Regions from separate parts of the Sphingomonas sp. BK481 genome, predicted to be linked through region 1. Evidence: riboswitches for the same ligand, from Rfam matches in the RefSeq annotation. Region 1 holds a riboswitch; each other region holds the start of a gene.
The links. A riboswitch is a leader RNA that binds a small molecule or an ion and turns the genes downstream of it on or off. The one in region 1 is predicted to bind cobalamin.

Region 1 (6,928 bases):
GCGCGCTCACGACCCGCGACGATGGCCGCCGCGACGGCGCGGTCAGTCCCGACGGGCTCGTCTCTGGCAGCTATGTCCACGGCCTGCTCGGCCTCGCGGATCAGCGCCGCGCCTGGCTCGGCCGGCTCGGGGTCGACGCGGTCGGGCCCGACCATGGCGCGTCGATCGACGCCGCGCTCGATGCGATTGCGGAAACGCTCGAACGTCATCTTGATATCGACGCGCTGATCGCAGTGTCGAAGCTCGCGGGGTCAGACGCGGCCGGCAATGGCAATCGCGACTAGCATCCCGGTCTCGACGAATTCGATCCCCGCGCCGTGGCAATCCCCCGATACGCCGCCGACCCGCCGGACCAGCCACCAGCCGAATACCGCGATCAGTGCAGGGGCCCCTGCAACGGCATGCACAGGCACCCCTAAACACCCTGTTACGCACCCCCAAAAGACCAGATCGTGCACCCTGATCTTCCCTGCCACCATCCCTCCCAGCCCGCCCTCGCGGAGCAGCGGCACCCACCGCGCCCAGCATAACGGGCCGATCCGCGCGAGCATCGGGACGAGGATCACGACCGCCCATCCCTGACTCGAAACTGCATGCAATAATACAAGCTTTGCAATGAGTTGCAGCGTGGTCATCACAACGCCGAAGCTACCGATATGCGGATCCGCCATCACCGTTAGCAGCCTGTCGCGATTGCCGTGCGCGGCACCCAGCCCGTCCGCCAGATCTGCCAGCCCATCCAGGTGCAAAGCGCCTGTAATCGCTACCCAAATTACCAGCGCAGCGAGCGCGCCGGTCCACGGATCGACCAGCGCGCCGACCCACCCCGCCGCCGCCACGACCACCCCGATGCACGCCCCGACGACCGGATACCACCGGATCGCGGATGCAAAATCCTCAGCGTCTGCAGCAACTTGCGGCATCGGCACGCGCGTCAGGAAGCCGAATGCGACGATCAGCCGCTTCAAGAAACCGGATCCGTCTGCAGCCCCACGATCTGCGCCGTCCGGTCCGGCCAGATCCGTAGCGTAATCAACGCCGCATAGGGCAAATCGAATGCCCAGAGCTCCCGCAACCCGAACCCGCACAGTGATTTCAGTGCCGCACGGATCGCCCCGCCATGTGTCACGATCAATGAGGTTTCGGGGGTAAGGTCTTCTATCGCATCGGTAGTTCTTGCGACAAGATCGCTCCACCGTTCCCCACCCGGTGGCGGTGCGCCATCCGGATCGTCCCAGAACCGCTGCAACGCCGCAGAGTCGATCTCCGCCGCAGCCAGCCCGTCCCAATCCCCAAAATCCAGCTCCCGCCACCGCGCATCGGTCGTCGGAGCGAGCCCCCGCTCCCGCCCGATCGCATCCGCAATAGCCTGCGATCGCATGAGATCAGAAGAGACTAGCGTGTTGAAATGCAGTGACTTTGCCCTCGCCAAACAGGCCGCCATCCCCTCCGCCGTGACCGGACTATCGGTCCGCCCCAGCATCCGCCCGGTCAGTTCAGGCGCACCATGCCGCAACAGGTGGAGCAGGAACGCCCCACTCACGCCACCGACACCCCCGCCTCGGCAAACGTCGCCATCCCATCATGCGCCGCCAACGCCGACCGGATCACTCCCACCGCAACCGCCGCCCCGCTTCCCTCCCCCAGCCGCATCCCAAGTCTCAGTAAAGGCTCGAGTTTCAGCGCTTGAAGCAATCGCTCATGCCCCGGCTCGGCCGAACAATGCCCGGCAATGCAGTGCGCTGTAATGCCAGGATACGCCGCCGCGATCGGTGCGATCGCCGCCGACGAAATATATCCGTCGAGCACCACCGGCACCCCGGCCAGCCGCGCCGCCACCACCGCGCCAGCGATCGCGACGATTTCACGCCCCCCCACCCGCCGCAATGTCTCGAAAGGCGTACGCGGGGAATCAGCATGACGCACAATCCCCGCCTCGACGACCGCAATTTTCCGCGCGATTCCCGCCACATCAACCCCCGTCCCCGGCCCAACCCAGTCCGCGGCGGTTCCGCCGTAACTACGCAGACACAGTGCTGCGGCCGACGTAGAATTCCCGATCCCCATCTCACCCACGACGAGTATGTCGAGTCCCGGCACGACGACGTCGGCACCGATGTTGAGTGCGGCGAGACACGCGGCTTCGTCCATCGCCGGCCCCGTCGTGAAATCCGCCGTGGGGGTTTCCAGATCGATGTCAGCGATGACGAGTTCGAGCCCGACGGCATCCGCCAGCGCATTGATCGCCGCGCCCGCGTGGCGGAAATTCTCGACCATCTGTGCGGTTACGGAAATCGGGAAGGCGCTGACCCCGTGCACCGCAACGCCGTGATTTCCGGCGAAAATCGCCGCTCGCGCACGCTCGAACCGCGGCCGCTCGCGCCCCTGCCAGCCCGCCATGAAGACCGCGAGGTCTTCAAGTCGGCCGAGCGATCCTGGCGGCTTGGTCAATTGCCCCTGCCGCAGCGATGCCGCAGCCCGCGCGGCTTCGTCTGCCTCAGGAAGGGCCTCCAGCGCCGCGTCGAACGCTGCGACCGTGGGGAACAGCGTCACTGCGCGACATAGCCCGCGGGGGGCGTCCGGGTGATGAAATGCCCCTTGATCCCCGCAGGCCACTGCCGAAACGGCACCTGCCCCTCCGCACTCTCCGCATGCAGCACGGCATAATCGAGGATCGCGCGCGCAGCCTCCTCATCCGGGGTAAAGCGCCCCAGAACATAGCCGATCTTCGCGGGCCCGCGGACATGGATGGTGCAGAAATCCTGACAGGCGAACAGGCACGGCATCGCCTGGACCGCAATCCCGGCATAGCGCGGATCACTCGCCTGGACCGTCTGCAACGCCGCGACGAGTCTCGCACCGCCGCGCATGCCCTCGGCATCGTCCTTCGCATCGGTGGACGCGCGGCAGGTGCTGCAGGCGACGACGGCCGCACCGTCTTCGGCGGGAACCAGTAGATTCGGCATTGAAACCCCATGACATACGCGCCCGCGGCACAGGCCGCAGGCTGGTTATGTCGTCGCGCGGGTTTACCCCCGTCCGCTCGGCGCACCCTGGCCGGACGAAAGACGACTGCGACAGGCAGGTCTCCTGGCTCACGGGTCACAGCCCTTCGCGCCGCCTTCTCGGGACCGGGATCCCAATGGCATGATGGCACGATGGCTCGCCGCTTACAGTTGCAGGGGCAGCCGGGGTTCTCCCGTTCCCTTTTCATCCCCGTCGCCGGGGAACCTGTCGCGGTCGGAGGGATAGGCCGGGCGAGCGGCCCGGGTCAATCGCCCTGCGCGCTGTCACGCGTCAGCGGTACCACGACCGGTACGCCCTCGATCGATCCGAACCACGCCCTAACGCCATAGGTCTCACGCAGTCGAGCCGGCGTCAGCACTGCCGAAGGCGCGCCGTCGGCGACGAGCCGGCCCGCGTCTAGCACGAGGATGCGATCGCAATAGCGTGCGGCCAGCCCCAGATCATGCAGTACGGCGATCACCAGGACGCCGCGCGCGGCCTGCGCCCGCAGGATCTCCATGACTGCGATCTGATGCGCGGGATCGAGCGACGCGAGCGGCTCGTCGACGATCAGCGCCGGCGCCTCCACCGCGAGCGCCCGTGCCAGCAGGACCCGAGCCCGCTCGCCCCCCGAAATCTCGGTCGCGACACGCGCCGCAAGCGTGGTCACGTCCGCCGCCGCCATCGCACGGGCAATCGCATCACGATCCTGCTGAGAAATGCGCGACAACGGTGCGAGATGGGGCAACCGGCCCAACGCGACGAGACGCTCGACGCTCAGCGGCCAATGAAGACTTTGACCCTGCGGCAGATACGCGACCGTCTGCGCAATCTCACGTCGCGAGCGTTCCGCCAGCGGAACGCCGTCGAGCAGGATCGCCCCCGTAGCGGGAACCAGCCCGAGCAACGCCTGGACCAGCGTCGATTTGCCCGCCCCATTGGGGCCGACGATCCCGATGAGCGCGCCGCCTTCTGCCGCGAAGGTGACGTCGTCGACCACGACCCGCCCTGCGCGGGAGACGCTTAGGCAGTTCGCGGCGAGGGTTACCACAGCCGGCGCTCGCGCATGAGGTGAACCAGGAACACCGGCACGCCGAGAAACGCGGTGACGACCCCGAGCTTAAGTTCGTTCGACGTCGGGATCACCCGGACCAGCACGTCGGCAAAGGTAAGCAATGCGGCCCCGCCCAGTGCGGAGGGGAGCAGGATCGCCGATGGCGAACGATCGGTCATCGGCCGGACGAGATGCGGGACGATCAGGCCGATGAACCCGATCGCGCCCGATACCGCGACCGCCCCGCCGACCCCGATCGCCACCCCGACCAGCATCCGCATGCGCGTCCGGCCCAGATCGACGCCGAGCGCACGTGCGCCATCCTCGCCGAGCGTCAGCGCGTCGAGCGCATGGCCGTCCGAGGCGACCAGCACCGTGCCGATTGCGATACAGGGCAGCGCCAGCGTGACATGGCTGAACGACCGGTCTTCGAGCGACCCGAGCAACCAGGTCATGATCTCCATCGCCGCAAACGGGTTCGGGGACAGGTTGAGCGCAAGACTGACCCCCGCGACGGCCAGCGTTCCAACCGCGATCCCCGCGAGGATCAGGGACAAGGCGCTTTGCGACCCGGCCGCCAGCACGAACAGCAACCCCAGCGCCGCGAACGCCCCGGCGATCGCCACGATCGGCAGCATCGCCGGATGAAGCTCCGCCAGCCCGAAATACAGCGCGATCACCGCGCCCAGCGATGCCCCGTTCGACGCGCCCAGCACCGATGGCTCGGCCAGCGGGTTGCGCAGGAACCCCTGCAGTGCTGCACCGGAAAGCCCCAGCATCGCGCCGACCGCGAGCCCGAGGATCGCGCGCGGCAGACGGAGTTCGAACAGGATCGCGCGTTCGATCGGATCGCCCTGCCCGCTGAGCGCCCGCACGACATGCACGAGCGGGATCGCCGCACTCCCCACCGCGACCGACGCAGCGCCGGCCAACAGCGCAAGCAGCGCGAGGCCACCGACCAATCGCGCACGCGTCACGCGTTCCATAGTGCCAGATCCCACCGCATCGATTTCCGCCTAGCGCATAAGCGGCCGCTGCGGCAGGGTTTTGCGCATGCGCGGCCGCCATCTCCTGACCATCCTAATCGTCGCTGCCGTTGGCGCAACTACGGCGGCGGCGGCGCCTCGACCGCCGCGGCGTATCGTCTCGCTCAACCTATGCGCTGACCAGTATCTTCTGGCGCTCGCCGACCCCGCGCAGATCGTCGCGCTCACCCGGTTCGCGCGTGATCCGAACATGTCCGCTGCCGCCAACGCCGCACGTACCATGCCAGTCAGCCGCGGCAGCGCAGAAGACGTGCTGATGCTGCACCCCGATTTGGTGATCGCCTCGCCGTTCCGACGCCAGACGGTCACGGCCATTCTCGCCGGCCGGAACGTCGCGACGCTCGATCTGCCCCCCGCGGACAGCTATGCCGCGATCGTGTTGCAAGTCCGTCAGGTCGCCGCGGCCATCGGCCACCGCGATCGCGGCGAAACGCTGATCCGCCGGATGGACGCCGCGCTCGCACGATTGCCGCGCGCGCCGGGAGGTGGTCGCACGGCGGCCTATTATCAGCGTCGGGGTTTCCTGACCGGTACCGGCACGCTCGTCGACGAACTGATGCAGCGTCTCGGGCTTGCCAATCTCGCGACCCGGCTCGGCAAACCGGCGCTATCGCAGCTCTCGCTCGAACAGATGGCGCTGGCACGCCCGGACTATCTCATCGTCGAGAGCGCCACCGACCGCGTGACCGATCAGGGCACCGAAATGCTGCATCATCCGATTCTCGACGGGATTCCCCGTCTGCGCATCCCCGAGGCGTGGACCGTCTGCGGAGGTCCCGCCTATGTGCTGGCCGCGCAAAGCCTCGCGGCGCAGTTGCGCACGCCCCGTCCGGCTGGTCCTCGCCGCGGCCGTTAGAACTCGACGCCGGCCTGGGCCTTGACCCCGCCCCGGAACGGATGCTTGACCTGCCCCATCTCGGTGACGAGATCCGCCGCGGCAACCAAAGCATCGGGCGCGTTGCGCCCCGTCGCCACGACATGCGTCATCGCCGGTCGCGCGGCGAATCCCGCAAGTACCTCACCGAGTGGCAGATAGTCGTAGCGCAGGACGATGTTGATCTCGTCGGCGACGACCATCGCATAGCTGGGGTCGGCGATCATCCGGCGGACCTCGTCCCACCCTTCGCGCGCCACCGCGATATCGCGGGCCCGATCCTGCGTATCCCAGGTAAAGCCCTCGCCCATCGGCTTGAATTCGACCAGATCGGGAAAGGCGTCGAAGATGACCTTCTCGCCGGTCGTCATCGCACCCTTGACGAACTGTACGATCCCGACCTTTCGCCCATGCCCCATCATCCGCACCGCCATGCCGAGCGCCGCGGTGGTCTTGCCCTTGCCCGGTCCGGTGTGGACCATAAGCAGGCCCTTTTCGATCGTCTTGGCCGCGACGATCTTGTCCTGGACGACCTTCTTCTTGGCCATCCGCGCCGTGTGCTCCGCCTCGCTCCGCATCAGAATGCTGCCTTCACGCCGGCATAGGCACCGCGCCCCTGACCGACATAGCTGAACACCTCCTCGTACCGCTCGTCGAAGAGGTTTTCGACCCGACCGAAGACCGATAGCCGGGACGTCAGCTTGTACGCCGCGTTCAGGTTGACGAGGACATATTCCTGGAGCGAGACGCGGACAGGGACATAGCTCGGATCGGTATAGGCATCGTCCTGCTGCCGGCCATTATACCGGACGGTGAGCGTTGCCGAGGCGCGCTCGTCGCGACTGAACGCAGTCATGTTGATGCTGCCGATATGGCTGGGGCGCCGGATCTCCACGCCCCCGTCCTCGCGCGCCTTCAGATAGGTATAGGCGAGGTCGAAGCGCAACT
Region 2 (6,928 bases), on a different contig from region 1:
CGACACCGTAAGGCAGATCGAGCGATACCGCAGCCTCGATACCCTTGGCCGATCGCTGGCCGACCTGCTCGACCGGGCTCGTCGGGGTCAGCTGTGCCAGCAGGCGCTTCTTGACGATGCGGTAGGCGGCGAGGGTGGCGGTGCCGCGACCGTCGAGGAACACCGCCTTGGCGCCAACCTCGACCTGGTCGCCAACCGCGTTGCTGAACTGCACCTGCCCGGTCGAATAGGTGGTCAGCGTCCCCAGCGGGTCCACGCCGGTGGCATATTGCGCATAGAGCGACACCGTCGGGATCGGCTGATAAACGCTCCCCACCCGCCAGGTCAGATTGTGCAGCCGCTTGTCGAGCGCGAACGTCTCGGTACTGACGCCGCCCGGATAGTCGATCGACCAGCGGCGGATCGTGTCGCGCTCGTAGCGCACGCCACCGACGATCGAGACCTGCGTGCCGAGCTTCAGCCGGTCCTCGGCAAAGACCGCATATTCGGTCGTGCGCGTGCGATAGCGCGGTGCGATGCCTTGCGTGTCGATGATCAGACCGGGATCGAACGCGAAGGGATCGACCTCCGAGACCTGCGGGTCAGACTCGAAATTGTGCGAATAGGTCAGTTTGATGAGGTTGACGTCGAAGCCCATGACAAGGTCGTTGCCGACGCCATCGGCGACGTCCGTCCTGAACGTCACGCTCCCCTGATCGCCCCACTGCGTCTGGTCGTGGACGATGCCGGTCATGTCGGTGAGCAGGATGCGGCCGGGCGTACCGGTATTGGCGCTGCCGTTGGCGCAGAACCCGTCTGCGGCGATCCAGCAATAGGTTTCGAGATTGAGCCAGGAGCGTTTGGAGGTGAGGCGATAGGCCTGGTTGTTGACGGTGACCGCATTGCTTGGCGTCCAGTCGACCTGCAGGCTGGTGCGGTTGTCGCGGTACCGGATGACGCCGTCGCGGGTGTTGTAGTTGCGTTCCCGGATGCGGTCGTCGAGCCGTCCGTCGATCAGCGGCGTGCCGAAATAGCGCATCGGCTTCTGGTCGCCAGAATCATTCCGCACGGTGACGACGAGCGTGTCGGTCGGCGCCCAGCGCAGCGTGCCCGACACGGCATGGCTGCGCGACTGGCCGCGATCGACATAGCCGTCCGATCGGCGATAGCTGCCGTCGATGCGGTAAGAGAGGCGCTCGGTGATCGGCCCCCCTGCGCCTGCCGCGAGATGGAAGCTGTCCTGCGAGCCATAGCCGATCTCGCCCTCCACGTGCGTCTGCTGCGTATCGGGTTTGCGCATCACGACATTCACCGCGCCGCCCAGTGCGCCCTGGCCGTAGAGCACCGAGGCCGGGCCGCTCAGGATGTCGATCCGCTCGACCATCCACGGATCGGTCGGAAAGGTGATCGTGCCGGCAGCCGGGAACAGCCTGATGCCGTCGATGAGCTGGAGCACGGATCCCTGACCGCTGAAGCCCCGCGCGGCGAGTGCGGTGCCGCCATTGCCGGGGTTGCCGGCGTTGCTGATGCCTGGTGCGCGGCTCGTCGCGTCGATCACGGACAGGTCGCCGCGCGCGCGGATCGTGGCGCCGTCGATGACCGAGAGCGTCGCGGGGGTCTCGAGCGGCGTGAGGCCCAGGCGGCTGCCGGTCGCATTCGGCGTGGTTAGCGTGTCCTGGGCATGCTGTCCGACGATCAGGATGTCCTTGGTATCGGGATCCGGCACGGACTGGGCGTGGACTTGTGCTGCGAAGACAGGCGACAGGATAGCCCCCGCGAGCGCGAGGCGAGACAATAGGAACGGCATTACGGTAATCCCCCGGGCGTCTGGCGAACCCGGCAGGGACCTCCCGCGAACGGCCGACATCCGCGCCAGCCGGACGCGATTGCGACCGGCACGCATGCCCGTGCGGTCCCCACCGCACACGTCGTCGCTCGACGGAGTACCGTGCCGCGGCCACCCCCTGGGCCAGGCAAGAGCGACCAGACGCCGGCAGGTCTCCTGGCTCACGGGTCATCACACGATGCACGGCCTTCCCAGGCCCTCATGACGAAACGTCTGGCCCAGTGGCTGCTCCTTCCTTTGCAGGAAGAAGCGAAATGCATCGCGCTCGCCGCTTACAGTTGCAGGGACAGCCTCGGCTTCAGGTGGCAAACCACCCTCACCGCGTTCCCTATTAAGCCCCTTTCGGGGCACCGACGCGATCATGCCGTCCTGTTCGGATCGAACAGGTCAGCGGCGCCGGTCTATCCCGGTCAGGATCGTTCGGCAATCGTCCGGCGAGCACGGCGATGGCGGCTCGATCGTCCTGCTCGATTGCTGTGATCCAGAAGCTCCGTTTGGCGCGATGCGCGTCCTCGATCAGGAGGCGGCGGTGCCGCACGCTCTGTGCGGGGATGCCACGCTGATGGCATGCAGGATTAAGGGATCGAGATGAAGAACGTGAAGAGCCGTCAGGCCGTGACGGCGATGCTGCTGGCTGCGGCATCGGCGGGTGCCATGATTCAGCCGGTCGCCGCGCAGACGGTGGCGCCGGCCGAGACGCAGGCGGAAACGCGCATGACGACCGCGGCGGCACCGTCCAGCGCCGGCAAGCCCGCGCTGGCGCAGGCCGGGGTTGCCGGCACCGTCGAAGCCAAGGGTGATTCAGCCAGTGCCGCCGCGCCTCAGATGACCCGCGACAATGGTGCGCCGATCGGAGAGAACCGCCACTCGAAGGCGGCGGGCGATCTTGGCCCCGTCCTGCTTGAGGACACGACGCTGATCGAGAAGCTCGCACGCTTCGACCGGGAGCGCGTGCCCGAGCGCGTCGTCCATGCCCGCGGAACCGGTGCCCACGGCGTGTTCACCGCGACCGCGGACATTTCGAGCATCACCGGTGCATCCTTGTTCATGCCCGGCAAGCAGACGCCGGTGTTCGTCCGCTTCTCGACCGTGATCCACCCCTCGGGCAGCCCCGAGGGCATGCGGGATCCGCGCGGCTTTGCGACCAAATTCTATACCGATCAGGGCAATTGGGATCTGGTCGGCAACAACCTGCCGATCTTCTTCATCCGCGACGCGATCCAGTTTCCGGACATGATCCACGCGCTCAAGCCCTCGCCGGTGACGAATAAGCAGGACCCCAATCGCTTCTTCGACTTCTTCTCGGCCACGCCCGAGGCGACCAACATGCTCGCGCATGTCTATTCGAACCTCGGTACGCCGGCATCCTACCGGACGATGGACGGCAACGGCGTCCATGCCTTCAAGCTGGTGAATGCCAAGGGCGAAACGGTGTTCGCCAAGTTCCGCTGGATTAGCCGCCAGGGCGTGCGCAACCTGAACGGGGCACAGGTGGCGACCGCGACCTGGAACTACCTGACCGACGATCTTTATGGCGAGATCGGCAAGGGCAACTTCCCCGTCTGGGACCTGATGGTGCAGACGATGTCGGCGTCGGCGTTTGCCAAGCTCGACTATAATCCCTTCGACGACACCAAGGAATGGCTGGGCGTGCCGTTCCGCAAGATCGGCGAGATGACGCTGAACAAGGTGCCGACCAACTTCTTCGACTATACCGAGCAGTCGGCGTTCGCGCCTGCCAACCTCGTGCCGGGGATCGAGGCTTCGCCGGACCGGATGCTGCAGGGGCGGCTGTTCTCCTATTCGGACACGCAGCGCTATCGCATCGGCGCCAATGCGATGCAGTTGCCCGTCAATCGTCCGCTCGCGAGCGTCGTCAACAATTATCAGGACGGCCAGCTCGACCACGCCAACCGCGCGTCCGACGTGAATTATTTCCCGGCGGCGACCGCGGCAAAGTCGACCGATGCCCGCTTCCGCGCCGCGCCTTATGGCATCGATGCGACCGTCGATGCGAAGCCGATCGCCAAGACCAACAACTTTGCCCAGGCGGGTGAATTCTACCGGGCGCTGAAGCCGCAGGACAAGGCAGATCTGGTGACCAACCTGGCGGGTGATCTCAATGTCGTGACGTCGGCGCGGACGAAGACGATCATGGTCAGCTACTTCTACCAGGCCGACAAGGACTTCGGCACGCGCCTGGCAACCGCGGTGAACGTGCCGATCGCCGACGTGTCGCGCGCGGTGGCGGACTATCGCGCCGCCAATCCGGGCCAGGGCGCCCGGTGATCCCGGGGCAGGAGGCGCGGCATGGCGCGCGCCTCCTGCCGTGGCAGACTTCAAGGAAACGAGACCGACGATGCTGACTTATCTTGCCGCGCTGCTCGCCGCGGCCGGTCCACAGGCCGCTGCGACCGAGCGACAGACGCCCCCTGTGGCTGCAGCCTTGCCATCACCCGAGCGTCGCCAGCAGCTGCTGTTCGAGGCGGCCCGGCTCGGCCGCACGGACATGATCGATCCGCTGCTCAACGCCGGCGCCGACATCAATGCCTATGACGAGCGCGGTTTCACGCCCCTGATCCTGGCGGCGTATAACGGACAGCTTGCTACGGTCGACGCGCTGATCGGCAAGGGCGCCGACGCTTGCCGTCCGGATCGCGACCAGGGCAACAGCGCGCAGATGGGTGTCGCGTTCAAGGGCGAGGATGCGATCGCGGCACGGCTGCTGAAGGCAGGGTGCGACGTGAACGCGCGCAATCATGCCGGGCAGACCGCGCTGATGATGGCATCGCTCTTCAATCGCCGGACGCAGGTCGATCTGTTGCTGGCGGCGGGTGCGGACCGGACGATCGAGGATGCGGCGGGACGATCGGCAGGTTCGGTCGCGGCCGGGCAGGGCAACGCCGCGATGGCGGAACGCGTCAAGCGCTGACGCAAGTCTTCGAGCGTCCCGGGTGCCGCAGCGGGCCGTGTCGCTGCCGTTCCGCATTGACGCGGCGCGGCATCCGGGGCCATCGCGTTGGCCATGACCAAGAGCAAGGGACGCACCGGCGCACACGCGCGCGCCAATATCCAGCCTGCGCCGACAGCCGCCGAGCTCGACGCAGTCAAGCGCGAGGCCGTCCAGATCGAGGGGCGGCTCGCCGGCCTCGCGGCCGGGCATCCGTCGGTGAAGATCTGGAAGGCCCGCCTCCGCGTCGCGCAGGCGGTGATCGCCCGCGCGCCGCGCGACTGAGACCTTCGCGTAGGTGGGGCCGGGTCTGGATCACGGCGCACTGATGATCACGATCACACCGTCAGCTCATGTCAGTCCCGGGATTTACTCCGACAAGTGAAGCCGATAGCCTGTGTCTAAAGACGTGGCTGGGAGAGTGACATGGGTTGGACGCGTCGCGGCGCGCTAGGCGCAGGGATTGCGCTGGGGGCGGTGCCGCCATTCGCCTTGGCGGCGGCGGATGCACCCTCGGCGGCGACCCCCTTTCCGCTGTCGCAGGTGCGGTTGCGGCCGTCGATCTTCCTGACATCGGTGCAGGCGAACCAGCGCTATCTGCTGTCGCTCGATGCGAACCGTCTGCTGCACAATTTCCATGCCGGGGCAGGGTTGCCGACCAAGGGCGAAGTCTATGGCGGATGGGAGTCGCGCGGGATCGCCGGGCATTCGCTCGGTCATTATCTCAGCGCACTGTCGCTGGTCTATGCGCAGACGGGGGATCAGCAATTCCGTGACCGCGCGGCCTATATCGTCGCCGAACTCAAGGCGATCCAGCGGAAGCAGGGGGATGGCTATGCCGGCGGGACGACCGTCGAGCGTGACGGCAAGACCGTCGATGGCAAGGTCGTGTACGAGGAACTGCGCAAGCGGGAGATCCGGTCGACCGGGTTCAGCCTGAACGAAGGATGGGTGCCGCTGTACACCTATCACAAGGTCATGGCGGGCGTGCTCGACGCGCACCGGCATGCCGGGCTTGCCGATGGTCTGGCCGTGGCGATCGGGCTCGGGAGCTATCTCGGCACGATCCTGGAGGGACTGAACGACGTCCAGGTGCAGGACATCCTGCGGACCGAGCATGGCGGGCTGACCGAATCCTTTGCCGAGCTGTACACGCGAACCGGCAATCGCCGCTGGCTGACGCTTGCCGAACGGTTGCGGCATCACGCGATCGTCGACCCGCTCAGGGACGCGCGCGACGACCTCGCGGGGCACCACGCCAACACGCAGATCCCGAAGATCGTGGGGGAGGCGCGGCTGCATGAGCTGACCGGCGATACCGACCATGCCAGGGTCGCGCGGTCGTTCTGGACGATCGTGACGCGCGACCATAGCTATGTCATCGGCGGCAATTCGGACCACGAGCATTTCGGTGAGCCGCGCAAGCTTGCCCAGCGGCTCGACCAGCAGACGTGCGAGGCGTGCAACAGCTACAACATGCTGCGCCTGACCCGGCATCTCTATGGCTGGACCGGCGATGCGCGCTATTTCGACTTTTACGAGCGCGCGCATCTCAACCATATCATGAGTCAGCAGCACCCCGACACGGGGATGTTTACCTATTTCACTGCGCTGGCGCCGGGCATGGGGCGCGTGCATTCGAGCCCGACCGAGGATTTCTGGTGCTGTGTCGGGTCGGGCATGGAGAGCCATTCTAAGCACGGCGAGAGCATCTACTGGAAGCGCGGCGATGCGGTTGCGATCAACCTCTATTATGCCTCCACGCTGGATGCCCCCGAGGCGAAGCTCGACATCGATACGCAATTCCCGCTCGGCGACACGGTGCGGATCGCGGTCAGGACGGCGCCGCGGACGTTGGCGCTCCGCGTGCCCGGCTGGTGCGCCGCGCCGCTGTTGCAGGTGAACGGCAGAACGGCTGGCGTGCGCGACGGCGCGTATCTGCTGCTGACCGGGCTGAAGGCGGGCGATCAGATTGCCTTGTCGCTGCCCATGCCGGTGCGCGTCGAATCGATGCCCGACGATCCCAGGCTGATCGCGTTCCTCAGCGGCCCGCTGGTCCTTGCGGCCGATATGGGCGCGGGGGACCGTCGGTCCGACGGGCCGGACCCCGCGCTCGTCACCGACCGGGCGGAACCTGTGCTGGCGGCGGCAGG
Region 3 (6,928 bases), on a different contig from region 1:
GTCTCATAGGCATAGGGCATCAGGCGGCTCCGGACGGCTGGGAGAAATGGGCGATAATCTGAGCTGGTTCGAGCGCGCCGAGCAGCGGCGGCGCGCCCGCCCGCGCGTGCAGGGCAAGATCGAACCGCCCGGCGCGCCCGGTGAGCGTCACGTCCGCAGGCCGCGCCCGCGCGCAGCCCTTGGCGCATCCCGACACGTGCAGGCTACCAGCAACCAACGGAGCGAGCCGCCGCGCGAGGTCGCGCGTCGCGACGCTCGCCTGCGGGCAGGCGGGCGCACCGACACAGGCGTCGACCCCGGCGCGCACGCTGCTCTGGTCACGCGCGCTATCCGCCACCCCGCCTTCGAGGATCAGCATCCGCCACGGCGTCACGCGGATCGCCGTGACCGGGTCCGCGGCGATCCGGTCGCGCAACTCTACTGCCGCGATCCGCCCGAAGCCGAGCGCGACCGCCGCGCCCAGCGGATGCGCCCCGGCTTCGGGCGGTGGCGCGGTGGGCGCGGGAACCAAGGTCGCGGCCCCCGGCACGGCCGCCGCATGGCGCGCCATCCGCCCCGCCGCCGCACCGCCGCTGTCGACGAACCACCGCGCCAGCGCGACCAGCGCGTCGACGGCGGTGTCGCGCGTCACGTCCACCCCCGCCGCACGCCCCTCGCCGCGGACCAGCAACCTGCCGTCCACCGCGCGCTCGACCCGGAAATCGGCGGGCGCGCGGGTCAACACGGGCGCGAGCCCCGCATCAATCGCAAAACCAACCTTGCCAGGCAGCACCGGCAGGTCAGCCAATCGCTCGCGCAACGCGGTGGCGATATGCTGCGTGTCGTCCCCGTCCCGCCAGTCGGGCGCGACCAGCATCGCGCCGCGCGCCTCGCGCTCCGGATCGGGATCGATCAGCCCGACCGCCAGCAACGCCTCGACCAGCCCCCGCCAGCCCGCCTCGGTCACACCGCGGATCTGCAGGTTGGCGCGACTGGTCACGTCGATCTCGCCATTTCCCCACGCCATCGCCGCATCACACAGCGCGAGTGTCTGCGCGCGCGTCAGCCGGCCGAGCGGCGGGCGGATGCGCACCAGCAGCCCGTCGCCCGCCGCCATCGGCCGCCACGCATCGGGGCACCATCCCTTGACGGCGAACGCGCTCATGCCGGCAGCTCGAGCTGCGCGAGGATCGAATTGCGCCGCGTCGGCCACAGCCCCGCCGCGTGCAGCGCCGCGAACCGCGCGGTCATCGCCGCCAGCGCCGCGGGGTTCGCGCTTTCCAGAAACGCACGCACCGCGTCGCGCCCCAGCGTCGCATCATAATAGAGGTCGATCAGCTCGGGCGACACCACCCGCGCCAGCTGCGCGAACATCGCCATATGGTCGAGCGTCGCGGCGATCTCCGCGCCGCCGCGAAACCCGTGCCGCATCATCCCCTCGACCCAGGCCGGGTTCGCCGCCCGCGCATGGACGACTCGCGCAATCTCCTCATCCAGCGGACGCGCACGCGGCCGTTCCGGATCGCGCGCATCGAGATGATACAGCGCCGCGCCCTTACCCCCGGCAACCGCCTGCGCCGCCGCGAACCCCGCCTCGTGCGCGGCATAATCCGCGGCGAGCAACAGGTCGGTCTCGGGCAGGTCCTGGACATGGACGAACGCGTCGGCGGCGACGACCCGGTCGCGGATCCCCGCTGGATCGAACCGCGTCGCACCGACGTCGCCCGCCCCGTCCAGCGCATGGCTCGACGCCGCCAGCCACGCCGCACCCGCCGCCGCCCGCGCCGCCTCGCCATACGCCTCGCCCGCATCACCCAGCCCGAGCCCGTAGCGACCCGGTTCTGGCCCATAGACCCGCGCACCGACGGCAGCGCCGACGAACGGGTTCCAGTCACCGGGCTCGTCGCGTAGCGCCAGCGCGCGCACCGCCTGCCCGAACATCTGGCCGAGCGCGGGAAACGCATCGCGGAACAGCCCCGACACGCGCAGCGTCACGTCGATCCGCGGCCGGTCGAGCCTCGCCAGCGGCAGGATCTCGACCCCCGTGACCCGGTCCGACGCATGATCCCAGACCGGCTCCGCGCCGAGCAGGTGGAGCGCCATCGCGAATTCCTCGCCTGCGGTCCGCATCGTCGCCGACGCCCACAGGTCGACGACCAGCGCGCGCGGATAGTCGCCCTCGTCCTGCAGATGCCGGCGGACCAGTTCGTCGGCCAGCCGCACGCCCTGCGCATGCGCCGCGCGCGACGGCACCGCGCGCGCGTCGGTCGCATACAGGTTGCGCCCGGTCGGCAGGACGTCGCTGCGTCCGCGCCACGGCGACCCCGACGGCCCCGCCGCGATCCGCCTGCCCCGCAACGCGCTCAGCAGCCCGTCGCGCTCGGCCTCGCCCTGTTCGCCGCGACCATAGACGTGCAGCCCGTCGCCGAACTGGCTCTCCTTCACGTCGCACACGAACGTGTCGATCCGCGTGATCGCCTCCGCCTGGCTCGCCGCCTCGTCGAGCCGCAGCGTCGCCGCCAGCCCGGTCGCGCGCGCCTCGTCGGCGATGTCGCGCTGCAATCGGTCGCGGCGCGCGGGGTCGAGCCCGTCGGCTGTTGAAAACTCGTCGAGCAAAGATTCGAGCCGCCCCAGGCCCGCGCCGCTGCGCGTCGTCGCGGCCGGCGGCGGGACGTGGCCGATCGTCACCGCGCCGATCCGCCGCCGTGCCTGCGCCGCCTCGCCCGGATCGTTGACGATGAACGGATAGAGCACCGGCATCGCCCCGGTCAGCGCCTCGGGCCAGCATTCCCCCGACAGCGCGACCGCCTTGCCCGGCAGCCATTCGAGCGTCCCGTGCGCGCCGACATGGATCAGCGCATCGGTCCCGCGCGCGTGCAGCCACAGATAGAAGGCGACATAGGCGTGGCAGGGACAGCGCGACAGGTCGTGATACTCCCCGACCCGCGCCGCACTGCGCCCGCGTTCGGGCTGGAGCGCTATCACCACGCGCCCCCGCTCGACGCCCGCGAACTGGAACGCGCCGTCGATACAGGCCGGATCGTCCTCGGGCGCGCCCCAGCTTTCCTTGAGCGCATCGCGCAACACGGCCGGCAGGCCCCCAAGTGCCGCACGATACGCCGCGACCGGCCACGCGATCCGCCCCGTCGCCAGCGCCCCGGCCAGCGCTTCGGGCGCCGCGCCGCCGGTCGCGTAACCCGCCGCCGCCAGGTCCTCGACGATCGCCTCGGCGGATGCCAGCGCGTCGAGCCCGACCGCATGCGCCATCTGATAGTCCTTGCCCGGATAGGTCGACAGCACGACCGCGGGCCGCTGGTCAGCGACCGGCCGCTCCGCCAGCCGCACCCACGCGGTGACGCGCGCGACGATCGCCGCGATCCGCTCGGGGTCAGCCCGGTGCTCGCGCCGAGCATAGCCGAGAGCGTCGTCGCGGACGCCGTCCTCCTTGAAACTCGCGACGCCTGCGAACAGCCGTCCGTCGACCTCGGGCAGGACGACGTGCATCGCCAGGTCGGCGGGGGACAACCCGCGCGTCGATCCCGCCCAGGCGGCACGGTCCGACGTCGCCAGCGCGACCTGGAACACCGGCACACCTGCTCCGTCGAGCGGCGATGTGTCGTCAACGCCGCGGCCCGAAAAGGCGGTCGCGTTGACGATCGCCGCCGGGGCGAGCGCGACGACCCAGCGCTTGAGCCACCCCGCGACGCCCGGCGCCTTCAACGACGGCGCGAACAGCCCGACGACGTCGAACCCCGCCCCACTCAGCCCGGCATGCAGCGCCTCGACCGGGTCGAGATCGGCAGCGGTCAGGTAGGAGCGGTAGAAGATCAGCAGGATCCGCGGCCGCGTCGCGGTCATCGCGAACGCCGCCGGGCACGTCACCCCGTCGCGCGGCTGCCAGCCGCCGACCTCTGGGACCGTCTTCACCCCCGCGACCGGCCCGGCATAGAGCCCCGCCGCCAGCGCCATCTGCGCCAGCGCGGCCTGCGCCGCGACCGCGCCGCCATCGTCGCACAGCGCGGCGAGCCGGCGCAGCGTCGACACCGGCACCGTCGACGCCGCATCGAGCCGCGCGTCGATCCGCCCGTCGGCCGGCAGCACCGCCAGCGCGATCCCCCACGCCCGCGCCAGCGTCTCGACCTGCTGCAACCCATAGGACCAGTAGGACCGCCCGCCGATCAGCCGGATCACGATCCCCTTCGCCCCACCGCTCCCGCTCAGCGTCCGCTCGACATAGGTATCGACCGACAGCGGATGCGCGAGCGCGGACAGGTTGGCGAGCCGGAGCGACGGCAGCGGGCTTCCACTCGCCGCCGCACGCCGCCACCCGGCCGCGAACGCGCCGAGATCCCCGTCCGAAAAGGACAGGACGACGAGATCCGCCGGGCTCTGCGCCAGGTCCTGCGGGACCGCGCTTTCCTCCAGCCCGTGGCTTTCGCGGAAGACGACGTGCATCGCCGTCAGCCCTGAAGCGCGGCCCGGATCCTTGCAGGGTCGATCCGGTCATGCTCGGCGATCACCACCAGCCGCGTCTGCCGCGCCTCGTCGGCGCGCCACGGCCGGTCATATTGCGTCCGCACCCGCGCCCCGACCGCCTGCACCAGCAGCCGCATCGGCTTGCCCGTCACCGCGGCATAGCCCTTCACGCGCAGGATGTCCGCGTCGCGCGCCAGCGTCTCGATCCGCGCGGCGAGCGCCGCCGGGTCCGCGATCTCGCCGAGTTCGACGATCATGCTGTCGAAATCGTCATGCTCGTGATCGTCAGCGCCATCATGATGCGACGGCCGCGCCGCGATGTCGTCCTCCGCAGCCGCGTTCAGCCCCAGCACGACGCGCGGATCGATCACCCCGTCGGTCAGCGCGATCACCGGCAGCACGCGCGCGGACTCCGCCGCGATCACCGCGCGCGCCGCGGTGACCCCCGCCTCGCCCGCCAGATCCGCCTTGGTCAGCAGTACCAGATCCGCACAGGCGAGCTGGTCCTCGAACACCTCGGCAAGCGGCGTCTCGTGATCGACGCTCGGATCGGCGCTGCGCTGCGCCTCGATCGCGGCGAGATCGGGCGCGAACCGTCCCGCGGCGACCGCTTCCGCATCGGCCAGCGCGATCACCCCGTCGACCGTGATCCGCGACCGGATCGCGGGCCAGTCGAACGCCTTGAGCAACGGCTTGGGCAAAGCGAGCCCCGACGTCTCGATCAGGATATGGTCGGGCCGCGGGTCGAGCGCGAGCAAAGTCTCGACGGTCGGGATGAAATCGTCCGCGACGGTGCAGCAGATGCAGCCATTGGCGAGCTCGACGACATTCTCGGCCGGGCAATCGGGGATCGCGCAGCCCTTCAATATGTCGCCGTCGATGCCGAGCGTGCCGAATTCGTTGACGATCACCGCGAGCCGCCGGCCACCGGCATTCCGGATCAGGTGGCTGATCAGCGTGGTCTTGCCCGCGCCGAGGAACCCGGTGACGATGGTGACGGGAATCTTGGCCAGGCTCGGCTGGGGGTCGGTCATGCGATACTCTCCGGGCGTCGGAACGACAGCCACGGACGGACGCACGCCCGCAGCCACACGCGCGCACGACCTGACGGCCGCACGCGTTCGTCGCTCAGACGGAGTACCGTGCCGCGACCATCCCCTGGATCAAGGCAAGAGCGACCATGACGCTGGCAGGTCTCCTGGCTCGCGGGTCGAAGCTCGATGCACGCCTTCCCAGGTCCCGTGACCCAGTGGCTGCCCCCGCATCGGGGGCCTGTGCGTCTCGCTCACCGCTTACAGTTGCAGGGACAGCCGCGGCATTGGGAGGCAAAGCTCCCGCACCGCATTCCCATTCAAGCCCCGAAGGGCACCGGCGCGATCTGTTGAGGTTCGGTAAAACCAAACCTCGGGGTTGGGTTTAGAGGAGTTTCGTGACTGTGCCAATGCACCTGACCTCCGTCATTCTGACGAAAGTCAGGATCCAGGGCCACGCATGATCCGGTGATTGGCTCTGGGCGCCGGGTCGAGCCGGGGATGACGACGCTGCTCGTTACCCCCGCACCACCTCGATCTCGTCGAACCGCTTCCACCGGTAGATCGCGAAACTCAGCACCCAGCACGCCACGAACAGCGCGATGATCGCAAAGCCCAGCCCGTTGAAATTCTCGCCCAGCGCCGAAGCAACGTCCCACACGCCCCCGCTCAGGCCGAGCTTCGACGCCAGCAGCGCGAGCGTCTCGATCCCGCCGATCGCGATCGCGACGATCGCCGAGATCAGCGTGATCGTGATGTTGTAATAGAGCTTGCGGATCGGCTTCACGAACGCCCATTCATACGCGCCGAGCATCACCACCCCGTCGGCACTGTCGACTAGTGCCATGCCCGTCGCGAACAGCACCGGCAGCACCAGCACCGTGCCGATCGACAGCCCGTCCGCCGCCTGGCTTGCAGACAGGCCGAGGATCGCGACTTCGGTCGCGGTGTCGAACCCCAGCCCGAACAGGAACCCGAGCGGCGCCATGTGCCAGCTGCGCGTGACCAGCCGGAACATCGGCCGGAACAGCCGCGCGAGCAGCCCGCGATTGCCGAGCAGCAGGTCGAGATCCTCCTCGACATAGCGCCCCCCGCCGCGGACATGGCCGAAGGTCCGCCACACCGATCGCAGGATGATCAGGTTCATCGCCGCGATCGTGAACAGGAACAGCGCGGAGATCAGTGTCGCGATCACCCCGCCCGCCTGCTTGAACGCCTCGAACTGCGCCAGCGCACTCGCGGTCAGCGCGATCGCGACCGCGGCGATCAGGACGATCCCCGAATGGCCGACCGCGAACCAGAAGCCGACCCCGATCGGCCGCTGCCCGTCCTGCATCAGCTTGCGCGTCACATTGTCGATCGCCGCGATATGATCCGCATCGACCGCGTGGCGCAGCCCCAGCCCCCAGGCGAGCATCGCGGTACCCAGCATCAGCGGTTGC

Region 2: it holds a riboswitch for cobalamin, as region 1 does, so the genes downstream of both, FHY04_RS15105 (TonB-dependent siderophore receptor) here and FHY04_RS04770 (DUF1636 domain-containing protein) in region 1, are expected to answer to the same signal.
Region 3: it holds a riboswitch for cobalamin, as region 1 does, so the genes downstream of both, cobW (cobalamin biosynthesis protein CobW) here and FHY04_RS04770 (DUF1636 domain-containing protein) in region 1, are expected to answer to the same signal.

Annotation. Positions count from the first base shown of each region.
Region 1 covers NZ_JACIAP010000002.1:179,867-186,794, forward strand. Annotated here, with positions in the region: gene FHY04_RS04750 (cobyric acid synthase) at 1-284, shown strand, start outside; gene cobS (adenosylcobinamide-GDP ribazoletransferase) at 252-968, opposite strand; gene FHY04_RS04760 (histidine phosphatase family protein) at 965-1,543, opposite strand; gene cobT (nicotinate-nucleotide--dimethylbenzimidazole phosphoribosyltransferase) at 1,540-2,553, opposite strand; gene FHY04_RS04770 (DUF1636 domain-containing protein) at 2,550-2,966, opposite strand; cobalamin riboswitch at 3,063-3,250, opposite strand; gene FHY04_RS04775 (ABC transporter ATP-binding protein) at 3,272-4,057, opposite strand; gene FHY04_RS04780 (iron ABC transporter permease) at 4,051-5,046, opposite strand; gene FHY04_RS04785 (ABC transporter substrate-binding protein) at 5,114-5,962, shown strand; gene cobO (cob(I)yrinic acid a,c-diamide adenosyltransferase) at 5,959-6,558, opposite strand; gene FHY04_RS04795 (TonB-dependent siderophore receptor) at 6,558-6,928, opposite strand, start outside.
Region 2 covers NZ_JACIAP010000008.1:17,479-24,406, forward strand. Annotated here, with positions in the region: gene FHY04_RS15105 (TonB-dependent siderophore receptor) at 1-1,786, opposite strand, end outside; cobalamin riboswitch at 1,954-2,195, opposite strand; gene FHY04_RS15110 (catalase) at 2,414-4,114, shown strand; gene FHY04_RS15115 (ankyrin repeat domain-containing protein) at 4,185-4,757, shown strand; gene FHY04_RS15120 (hypothetical protein) at 4,851-5,060, shown strand; gene FHY04_RS15125 (glycoside hydrolase family 127 protein) at 5,202-6,928, shown strand, end outside.
Region 3 covers NZ_JACIAP010000004.1:216,044-222,971, forward strand. Annotated here, with positions in the region: gene FHY04_RS10110 (precorrin-8X methylmutase) at 1-20, opposite strand, end outside; gene FHY04_RS10115 (cobalamin biosynthesis protein CobG) at 20-1,144, opposite strand; gene cobN (cobaltochelatase subunit CobN) at 1,141-4,434, opposite strand; gene cobW (cobalamin biosynthesis protein CobW) at 4,440-5,489, opposite strand; cobalamin riboswitch at 5,626-5,843, opposite strand; gene FHY04_RS10130 (HoxN/HupN/NixA family nickel/cobalt transporter) at 6,004-6,928, opposite strand, start outside.